DNA from 3 places in the Amycolatopsis lexingtonensis genome. Region 3 is predicted to be linked to each of the others. Evidence: riboswitches for the same ligand, from Rfam matches in the RefSeq annotation. Region 3 holds a riboswitch; each other region holds the start of a gene.
The links. Region 3 has a riboswitch for S-adenosylmethionine ahead of H4696_RS39630 (methionine ABC transporter ATP-binding protein). Riboswitches for the same ligand answer to the same signal wherever they lie in the genome.
Positions count from the first base shown of each region.

Region 1 (3,265 bases), 1.8 Mb from region 3:
CCACGGTTCGCGTTACTCGCTGCCGTCGTTCCTCGCGGCGGTGGCGCCGCGGGTGGCCTTGGTCAGCGTGGGCGCCGGCAACACCTACGGCCACCCGAGCAAGTCCACATTGGACACTCTGACGGCGCTCGGTGCGCTCGTCACCCGGACCGACGCCGACGGCGACACGGCGGTCGTCGCGGACGCGGCGGGTCCGGCGGTGGCACGGCGGGGCGAACCCCGTGGCCCGCCTCGCCGCTGAACCCGGGGCGCGCCAAGCGGCTCGCCCCGGGCGCCGCGGACGTCAGTAGCCGAGAGCCTCGTTCACGGCGGCGGCCGATGGCGGCACGATCGCCTTGGGGCCCACGTGGTTCTCGATCGCATCGAGGGTCTTGAGGCCGTCGCCGGTGATCAGCAGGACGGTCTCGGCGTCCGGGTCCAGCTTGCCGGTCTCGACGAGCTTCTTCGCCGTGGCGACGGTGACCCCGCCCGCCGTCTCGGTGAAGATGCCTTCGGTGCGGGCCAGCAGCCGGATGCCTTCGACGACCTCTTCGTCGGTGACGTCCTCGATGGCGCCGCCGCTGCGGTTGACGACGTCGAGCACGTAGGGGCCGTCGGCCGGGTTGCCGATCGCGAGCGAGCGGGCGATGGTGTCCGGCTTCACCGGCTGGACCACGTCGTGGCCGGCGCGGAACGCAGCCGACACCGGGGAGCAGCCGGTGGCCTGCGCGCCGAACACCTTGTACGGGCTGGCGTCCACGAGACCGAGCTGACCCAGCTCGCGGAAACCCTTGTCCACCTTGGTCAGCTGCGAACCGGAGGCGATCGGCACGACGATCTGCGGCGGGATGCGCCAGCCGAGCTGCTCGGCGACCTCGAAGGCCAGCGTCTTCGAGCCTTCCGAGTAGTACGGCCGGACGTTCACGTTCACGAACGCCCACTTCGGGTGCTCGCCGGCCAGTTCGGTGGCGAGGCGGTTGACGTCGTCGTAGTTGCCGTCGACCGCGATCAGGTCGCCGTCGTACACCGCGGTGGTGAGGATCTTGGCGCGCTCGAGGGTCTTCGGGATCAGCACGACCGAGCGCCAGCCGGCGCGGGCCGCGGCGGCGGCCGTCGCGTTGGCCAGGTTGCCGGTCGACGGACACGCGAGCACCTCGAACCCGAACTCGCGGGCCGCGGCGAGCGCGACGGCGACGACGCGGTCCTTGAACGAGTGCGTCGGGTTGCCGGTGTCGTCCTTGACCCACACGCGCTTGAGGCCGAGTTCCTTGGCGAGGCGGTCGGCGCGGACCAGGCGGGTCGCGCCCGGCTCGGTGTTCGGGATCTCTTCGACATTGGACGGAACCGGGAGGAGTTTCTTGTAGCGCCAGATGTTCTTGGGGCCGGCCTCGATGTCTTCGCGGCGGACGCGGCCGAAGTCGTAGGCGACCTCGAGCGGCGAGAAGTCTTCGGCGGAGACGAATTCCGGGGCGAGCGGCTGCCGGTGACCCTCTTCCTTCGACACCAGTTCGACGGCGGGACCGAGGTCCGGGGTCTTGGTGGTGGAGGTCGTGCCGAGGGTTGCGGTCATCGCGAGGTTCCTTTCCTCATCTGCCCCGCCGAAGCGGGCCGGAATTGGCACCGTGGTCGTCAGCTACCCCGCGATCGCGGGATGACGGGCTGTACGCCGGTTGCCGGGGCTTCGTCGGGCCGTTCCCTCTGCCCCTCTGGATGAGCGGTATTCGGTTGTCGGTGCGCGCACGCCGGAGTGTTCCGGGGCGGGCCGCCTCGCCTACACCGTACGACATCGTGCTCGGACCGTGCCATGGTGGCCGCCCGACATCACCGGAGCGGGCGCACCGCGGCGCGGGTGAGAGGATTCGGGGGTGACCGCGCAAGCCACCGCCCCGGCCCCGCTGCACCTGGTGCTGGGTGACGAAGAACTGCTGATCGAGCGGGCCGTCCGCGACACGCTCGCCGCCGCCCGCGCGACGGACCCGACAGCCGAGCTGACCAGGGCCCGGGTGTCCGATCTCACAGCGCCCGAGCTGGCCGAACTGGTGAGCCCGTCGCTGTTCAGCGAGGGCCGCGTGATCGTCCTCGAATCGGCTCAGGACATCTCGCAGGAGCTGGCCGACGCCGTGGCGTCCTACCTGAAGGACCCGGCGGACGGGGTGGTGCTCGTCGTCATCCACACCGGCGGCGGCCGCAGCAAGGCGGGCAAGTCGCTCCCGGCGGCGCTGAAGAAGGCCGGGGCCGAGATCGCGGAGTGCCCGAAGCTGACGAAGCCGGCCGAGCGCGAGCAGTTCGTTCGGCACGAGGTGCGCCGGGCGGGCGGCAAGATCGAGCCGGCCGGGGTCGCCGCGCTGATCGACGCCGTGGGCTCCGACCTGCGTGAACTCTCCTCGGCGGCCAACCAGCTGGTGGCCGACACGGGCGGGACGATCGACGCCGATGCGGTCCACCGGTACCACCGCGGCCGCGCCGACGTGACCGGGTTCGCGGTCGCGGAGAAGGCGGTCAGCGGCGACCGTTCGGCGGCGCTGGAGTCGTTGCGCTGGGCGATGCAGCTCGGGGTCCCGCACGTCCTGGTGGCCGACGCGCTGGCCGACGCGGTCCGCACGATCGCCCGCGTCTCGGGTGCCGGGCGCGGCAACCCGAACCAGATGGCGGGCGAGCTGGGCATGCCGCCGTGGAAGATCCGCAAGGCGCAGGGTCAATCCCGCGGCTGGAACCAGGACGGCCTTGCCACGGCCATGCGAGTGGTCGCGCGACTGAACGCCGAGGTCAAGGGCGTGGCGGCGGACCCGGGCTACGCGCTGGAACGCGCGGTCCTCGAGGTCGCGGCGGCCAAGGGCGACCGCTGACCCCGGACACGAAGAAGGCCCCGGCCGGAGCCGGGGCCTTCCCAGAAATCAACCAGCTCAGAGCGCGTTGACGCGCTTCGCGAGCGCCGACTTCTTGTTGGCGGCCTGGTTGGCGTGGATGACGCCCTTCGAGACGGCCTTGTCCAGCTTCTGGGCGGCGTCGCGCTGCAGCTCGACGGCCTTGGCCTTGTCGCCGGCCTCGGCGGCTTCGCGGACCTTGCGGATCGCGGTCTTCACCGAGGACCGGATCGCCTGGTTGCGCTGACGCGCCTTCTCGTTCGTCGTGATGCGCTTGATCTGCGACTTGATGTTGGCCATAGGGCAACTCCTGTTTCACTCGGTGAGATCGCCGCCGCGCTGAAGTGGCCCCGCGGAAAGCGGGTTTCCTCCATGACGGAATGCCGCACGGGCAGCGAGCGACCACTTTAACAGCCGGGCCG
Region 1 is NZ_JADBEG010000001.1:10,282,304-10,285,568, forward strand. It holds gene H4696_RS47250 (ComEC/Rec2 family competence protein) at 1-241, shown strand, start outside; gene thrC (threonine synthase) at 284-1,549, opposite strand; SAM riboswitch class I at 1,563-1,696, opposite strand; gene holA (DNA polymerase III subunit delta) at 1,845-2,825, shown strand; gene rpsT (30S ribosomal protein S20) at 2,883-3,143, opposite strand.
Region 1: linked by a shared signal. The riboswitch ahead of thrC (threonine synthase) and the one ahead of H4696_RS39630 (methionine ABC transporter ATP-binding protein) in region 3 are both predicted to bind S-adenosylmethionine.

Region 2 (3,265 bases), 4.6 Mb from region 3:
CGACATCGGTGGTCCGCGATTCGGTCGAGCGACGGCTGCGCGCGGTGGACCGAGCCGGGCGTTTGGCCCGCTGGAAGGGCGAGTCGGGTCGCTGACCTGACCCCGGTCGCGACGCTTTTGACGGGCGAGCCGCCTCGCCGGTCGCGGAGCCGCGCGCCTCGGTTCGCCCCGGAGTTCGCCCCGTCGCGGTCCGCCACGAACGTCATGAACGAGTCGTTCATGACGCCGGAGGTCAGGGTCCCGGCAAAGTCGGGTCGGTGCGGTCCGCAGCGGTGCGCCGGCGTCTTGAATGAGTCATTCAGGACCTCCGAAGACCTGAATGAGTCATTCAAGACGTGGGGTGAGCGGGTTACCGGCGGCGGAGTGGCCTGGCCGCGCGACTTTGCCGGGACCCTGACGCCGGACGCGGTGAACGAGTCGTTCACGTCATCGGCAGAGCCGCACACCTCACAAAAACCTCACTCGATCTTCCATCTCTACTCCCTTTGGCTTACCGTGCGCTCATTCAAACGGGTGAGTAGCTAGCCAAAGGGGTACTCAGAGTGACGAAACTGCGCAAGACGGCCATCGCTGTCGCACTCACCGCCGCTCTCGGACTGCTCAACACCCCGCCCGCAACCGCCGAAATAGCCCCCTTCCCAACCCTCACCCTGCCGTTCAAAGCAGGCCAGCAGGTCTACTCCGCCGGCATCCACTCCGACGACGGCAGCACCGGCGTCAAGAACGCCATCGACTTCAGCCCCGCCGACCGCACCGTGCGCGCGCCGCTCGCGGGCACCGTCCACCTGCAGCACTGCGCCGGCGGTGACTGGGTGACCATCGACCACGCGGGCGGCTGGCGCACCGGCTACTACCACATGGAGGGCATCAAGGTCACCGACGGTGAGCACGTCGAGGCGGGCGCCGAACTCGGCTCGACCGGCAATGCGCTGCCGTGCGGCGGCACCAGCACGGGCGCCCACGTGCACTTCACGCTCTGGACCATCCCCGACGCCCCGGCGGCGAACTGGGACGGCGTCGCGTTCGGTGCCGTCTCGACCACCCTCGCCACGGCGTACGGCGAGCCGGTCGACGGCAAGTCCCTCGGCGGCTGGCGGTTCGCCGCGGGCGCCGGGCAGTACGAGGGCACCGCGACCCACCTCGCGGACAACGCGGTCACCGAACTGCCGGGGCGGTTCCGCGCGAAACCGTGATTCTGTGAGCGGCGTCTCAGAATGTGAGTCGGGGGTTGGCCGCCCGGCGCGTTCTCGGTTACCTTCTGTGCCAGGTCATGAGTGCCAGCGCGAAGCCCCGGCTTGCTGGCCGGCAACCCTCCTACCGCGGTGGGGTGCCCCGGGTGAAGACCGGGCCGGTCGCGTCCCGCGACGGGCAAGCGCGGGCCCCTCGCCGGGGGTCCCCCGGATCGCCGAGGAGGCACCCGATGACTCTCGCCATCGACCGCACCAGCGTCACCGTTCACCCCGCGAAGACCGTCGAAACCGTTGTCCGGCAAGGCATCCCGACGGTCGCCGGCGCGGCGCTGCGGGTTCCGCTCGTCACCGGTGGCACCGTCGGCTACGCCAACCTCGACCACGCGGCGAGTGCCCCTTGCCTCGACGCGGTCCGTGCCAAGGTCGACGAGTTCCTGCCCTGGTACGCCAGCGTCCACCGCGGCGCCGGCTTCGCCTCGCAGGTCTCCACCAAGCTCTACGAGCGCACCCGCGACGTCCTGCGCCGGTTCGTCGGCGCCCGCCGGACCGACACCGTCGTCTTCACGCGCAACACCACCGATTCCTTCAACCTGCTCGCGCGCAGCCTGCCGCGGCACACCACCGTCGTCGTCTTCGACACCGAGCACCACGCCGCGCTGCTTCCGTGGCTGGGCCCGAACGTCCGGCGGATCCCGACCCCGCGTACCCGCCTCGCCGCGGTGTCCGCTGTGGACGAAGCGCTCGCGGATTCCCCGCAGGGGCCCCGGCTCGTGGTCGTCACCGGAGCGTCCAATGTGACCGGTGAGCTGCTCCCGGTCGCCGAAATCGCCGCCGTGGCGCGGAAGCACGGCGCTCGCATCGCCCTCGATGCCGCGCAGCTCGCGCCGCACCGCCGGATCTCGATCCGGGAGCTGGACGTCGACTACGTCGCCATCTCCGGCCACAAGCTGTACGCGCCCTTCGGCGCGGGCGCGCTGATCGGCCGCGCCGACTGGCTGCGCGCCGCCCGCCCGTACCTCGCCGGCGGCGGGGCGACCAAGCTCGTCACCGAAGACGCCGTCGTCTGGAACGACGGGCCGGAGCGCCACGAAGCCGGTTCGCCCAACACCGTCGGCGTGTACGCGCTCGGCGTCGCGTGCGAGACCCTCTCCCGCGACTGGGACGCCGTCGTCGCGCACGAGCAGGCCCTGCTCACCCGGCTGCGCAAGGGCCTCGAGAGCATCCCGGGCTGCGCCGAGCTGCGGCTGTTCGACGCGCCGGTCGACCGCGTCGGCACGGTCAGCTTCACCGTCGCCGGGTTCGACCCGGGCTGGCTCGCGGCGGTGCTGTCCGCCGAATACGGCATCGGCGTGCGCGACGGCGCGTTCTGCGCCCACATCGCGGCCAAGCGCCTCATCGCCGTCGCCGGTGGCGACGGGCAGCAGGCGATCCGCGTCAGCCTCGGCCTGGGCAGCACCGAAGAGCACGTCGACCGCGTGCTGCTGGCGCTGCGCCGGATCGTCGCGCGCGGGGCGGACTGGGAGTACGCGAAGGTGGACGGCCGCTGGGCCCCGGTCGGCGACCCGCGCGAGCTCCCGCCGTTCTGCTGAGCGCTAGCCTGGCCCGATGGGGAGAGGGCCGCGCTACTGGTTTCCGCTGGCACTGCTGGGATTCGCGCAGCTCGGCCTGGCGGTCGTGCAGCTGTTGTCACGCCGGAGCCCGGTCGGCGCCTCCGTGAACGTCGGCGCGCTGCTGACTCCCGGCCGATCGCTGGGCACCGGGGGCGTCGGCGGCACGGGCTACGCACAGCTGCAGTGGCTCAGCCAGGACGACTACTACGCGCCGGGCGCGGGCCTGCCCGCCGGGCCGCTGTGGCTCGGCGCGCTCGGTGTGGCCCTCGCCGGCACCGCCGTCTGGTACGCCCTCGCGCTGCGCCCCGCTCGCACCGGGTGGTTCGTCCTCGGCACGATCGCCGCGCTGCTCGCCATCCCGCTGCTCGATCTGGTCGGGTCCTGGCAGTTCCGGCTAGGCGACGGGCTGCGCGGTCCGCTGCTGGCCACGCTCGGCCTGCTGGTGCTCGCCGCGTACGAACGCAG
Region 2 is NZ_JADBEG010000001.1:3,939,993-3,943,257, reverse strand. It holds gene H4696_RS17880 (potassium/proton antiporter) at 1-95, shown strand, start outside; gene H4696_RS17875 (M23 family metallopeptidase) at 543-1,193, shown strand; SAM riboswitch class IV at 1,267-1,381, shown strand; gene H4696_RS17870 (aminotransferase class V-fold PLP-dependent enzyme) at 1,421-2,779, shown strand; gene H4696_RS50175 (hypothetical protein) at 2,796-3,265, shown strand, end outside.
Region 2: linked by a shared signal. The riboswitch ahead of H4696_RS17870 (aminotransferase class V-fold PLP-dependent enzyme) and the one ahead of H4696_RS39630 (methionine ABC transporter ATP-binding protein) in region 3 are both predicted to bind S-adenosylmethionine.

Region 3 (3,265 bases):
GCCTCTACGTCAACGTGCCGGTCGCCGTGCTCGCCGGGCTGGGCGCCTGGTTCGCCGTGCCGCCGACGGCCGCGCACCGCGGCACCCGGCTGGACTGGACCAGTGCGGCGCTCAGCTGTGGCGGCGTCGTGCTGCTGGTGCACGCACTGTCCGAAGTGGCCACTCAAGGATTTTCCCTGCCAGTACTCGGTTTTCTGGCCCTGTCGGCGCTCCTGCTCGGCTGGTTCGTGGTCCGGCAGGCCCGGCACCCGCACCCGCTGCTGCCGCTCGCGGTGGTGCGCGACCGCGCTCGCGCCGTCGCCTACCTGACGGTCGGGGCGGCGTCGTTCGGCGCGTTCGGGATGTTCCTGTTCCTGACCTACCAGCTGCAGGTCGTGATGGGCTACGGCGCGCTCGCCGCGGCGCTGGCGTTCCTGCCGACGCTGGGGGCGAACATGCTGACGTCGACGCAGCTTTCGGGACGGCTGCTCCCGCGCGTCGGCCCGCGGCCGCTGCTGGCGGGCGGGTTGTTCGTGCTGGCCTGCGGGCTCCTGGCGGCCACGCGGCTGACGCCGGACGCGTCCTACGCCGGGGTCGTCCTGCCGATGCAGCTGCTGCTCGGCGTCGGGGCCGGGCTGTGCATGCCGGTGGTGCTGAACGTCGCCACCCGCGACATCGGCGCGCGGGACGCGGGCGCGGCCTCGGCGTTCGTGACGACGTCACAGCAGGTGGGCGCTTCGCTCGGCACCGCGGCCCTGAACACGATCGCCACCGCGGCCTCGGCGGGCCTCACGACGCCGTCGGCGATCGTCCACGGCTACACGACGGCGTCGGCCTGGGCGGCGGCCCTCGTCGCCGCGGCCGCCCTCACCGCGCTGCTGGTCCTCCCGCGCGGCACCCGGTAAAAGCCGTGAAGGCCTCCTTACCGGCTTTTATGCCCGGCAAGGAGGCCTTCACGGATGTTCGGGTCAGGCGGCGACGACGGCCTGGGGGCCGCGGGCGGTCTGGGTGACGTGGCCGCCGCGCTCGGCGACCCACGCCAGCGCCGCGTCGGCGCGCTCGCCGCGGACGCCGAGGCGGAAGCGGCCGACCGGGGTGTCGCCGATCCGGGTCAGGCCGCCGCCGATGGTGGCGAACTCGACGTCGAAGCGGCCGGCGGCCTCGGGCAGCAGCGCGCCCACCGACGCGAAGCCGACCAGCACGACGTCGACCGAGCGGTCGTAGCGCGCGTTCTGCGATCGCGGGGTTTCGATGGTCGGCAGCAGCGCCTGCGCGGTGCGGCTGCCCGGGTTCGAGATCAGGTCGAGCACGGTGCCGCGCTCGACGACGGTGCCGTCTTCCAGCACCGCGACGTCGTCGCAGAGCCGGCGGACGACGCCCGCGTCCGGCGTGGTGACGACGACGGTGACGCCCAGCTCGGAGCGGGCGCGGTCGAGCACGGTGAGCACCGAGCCGGCCTCCTCCGGGTCGATCCCGGCGGTCGGGTCGTCGGCGAGCAGCACGGCGGGCGCGGCGGCGAGCGCCTTGGCGACCGCGACGCGGCGGAGCTGACCCGCGGTGAGCTCACCGGGACGCTGCGCGGCGCGCGGCGTCAGGCCGACCAGGTCGAGCAGCGAGCCGACCCGGCTGCGGCGCTGCGGGCCCTCGACACCGAGCTGCTCCAGCGGGGAAGCGATGTTGCCGGCGATGGTGCGCTCGGCGATCAGCTCCGGCTTCGACGAGACGACGCCGAGCTGACGGCGGATTTCGCGGAGGCGGCGGCCGTCGAGCGTGCCGGTGTTGAGGCCGTCGAGGCGGACGACCCCGCGGTCGGGGCGCTCCTGCAGCGCGATGCAACGGGCCAGGACGGACTTGCCGGAACCGGCCGGGCCGACGACGCCGAACAGCGAGCCGGCCTGGACGTCGACGCTCACGTCACGCAGGGCGACGACGGAATTTCCGTTGGTGGCAAAGGATTTGGACAGGTTTTCGACGGTGATCACGACAGCTCCAGAAAAACAGGGCGCAGCGCACGAGGGCGCGCCCGGCCGCAAGCGAGTGTCCGTCCGCAGTGGACGGTGCGTTGAGAAGGGTGGGACGGCTCAGACGAAGCTCAGCGCGAGCGGCGACATGCGGAGACGGAGCGGCGGCCTTCGTCGACAACGCGGCGCCTGGTCAGCAGCAGGGGGCGAGCTACCCTCTTCATCGAAAACGGCCTCCATCGGTCCTGGCGGTAGCACCTGCCCTGTGGAGGGTGGTTGCTGCGACTTCGGCGAGCCAGGTCTCTCGGTCGCTCGGGATGGACGTACTGAGTTAAGCCGATCCCACGGAGCGAAAGCAAGCCCGTTGGCCCACATCACACGACTGGAGGTGTCGCAGTCACGAGGTGACGGCGAAAACGTGCAATTTTCACCGTCTCCACTGTGGTGGATTCAGCCGTGGACCTGCGCGCGGGCGGCGATCCGGGCGAAGTCGTGCACGTCGAGCTGCTCGCCGCGGGTCTTCGGGTCGATTCCGGCGGCCGTCAAGAGCTCGCCGGCCCGCTCGGCCGAGCCCGCCCAGCCCGCGAGCGCGGCGCGAAGCGTTTTCCTGCGTTGGGAGAAAGCGGCGTCCACCAGGGTGAAGAGACTGTCCCGGTCTTCGGACGCCGGCTGGTCGCCGCGTTCGAACGCGACGAGCGCGGAGTCCACGTTGGGCACCGGCCAGAACACCGACCGTGGCACCGCGGCGACTTTCCGTGCGGGACCGTACCAAGCGAGCTTGACGCTCGGGACGCCGTAGATCCGGCTGCCCGGCCCGGCCGCCATCCGGTCGGCGACCTCGGTCTGCACCATGACGAGCCCGGACCGCAGCGACGGCACCTCGGCGAGCAGGTGCAGCACGACCGGCACGGCGACGTTGTACGGCAGGTTGGCGACGAGCGCGGTCGGCGCGCCCGGCAGGTCGTCGTTCGCGACGCGCAGCGCGTCGGCCCCGACGACGGTCAGCCGCTCGGCGGCGTCGGCCCCCCGCTCGGCGACGGTCTCGGGCAGCCGCGCGGCGAGCTTCGGATCGATCTCGACGGCGACGACCCGCGCCCCGGTGGCGAGCAGGCCCAGCGTCAGCGACCCGAGCCCGGGCCCGACCTCGAGCACGACGTCGTCCGGCCCGACGTGCGCGAGCTCGACGATCCGGCGGACGGTGTTGGGATCGTGCACGAAGTTCTGCCCGAGCTTCTTGGTCGGCCGCACGTCCAGCTCGGCCGCCAGCCCGCGGATTTCGGCGGGTCCCAACAGTTCAACCACCGGTTGAGCTTACCGAGGGTGTT
Region 3 is NZ_JADBEG010000001.1:8,504,571-8,507,835, reverse strand. It holds gene H4696_RS39635 (MFS transporter) at 1-884, shown strand, start outside; gene H4696_RS39630 (methionine ABC transporter ATP-binding protein) at 948-1,961, opposite strand; SAM riboswitch class I at 2,174-2,264, opposite strand; gene rsmA (16S rRNA (adenine(1518)-N(6)/adenine(1519)-N(6))-dimethyltransferase RsmA) at 2,391-3,242, opposite strand.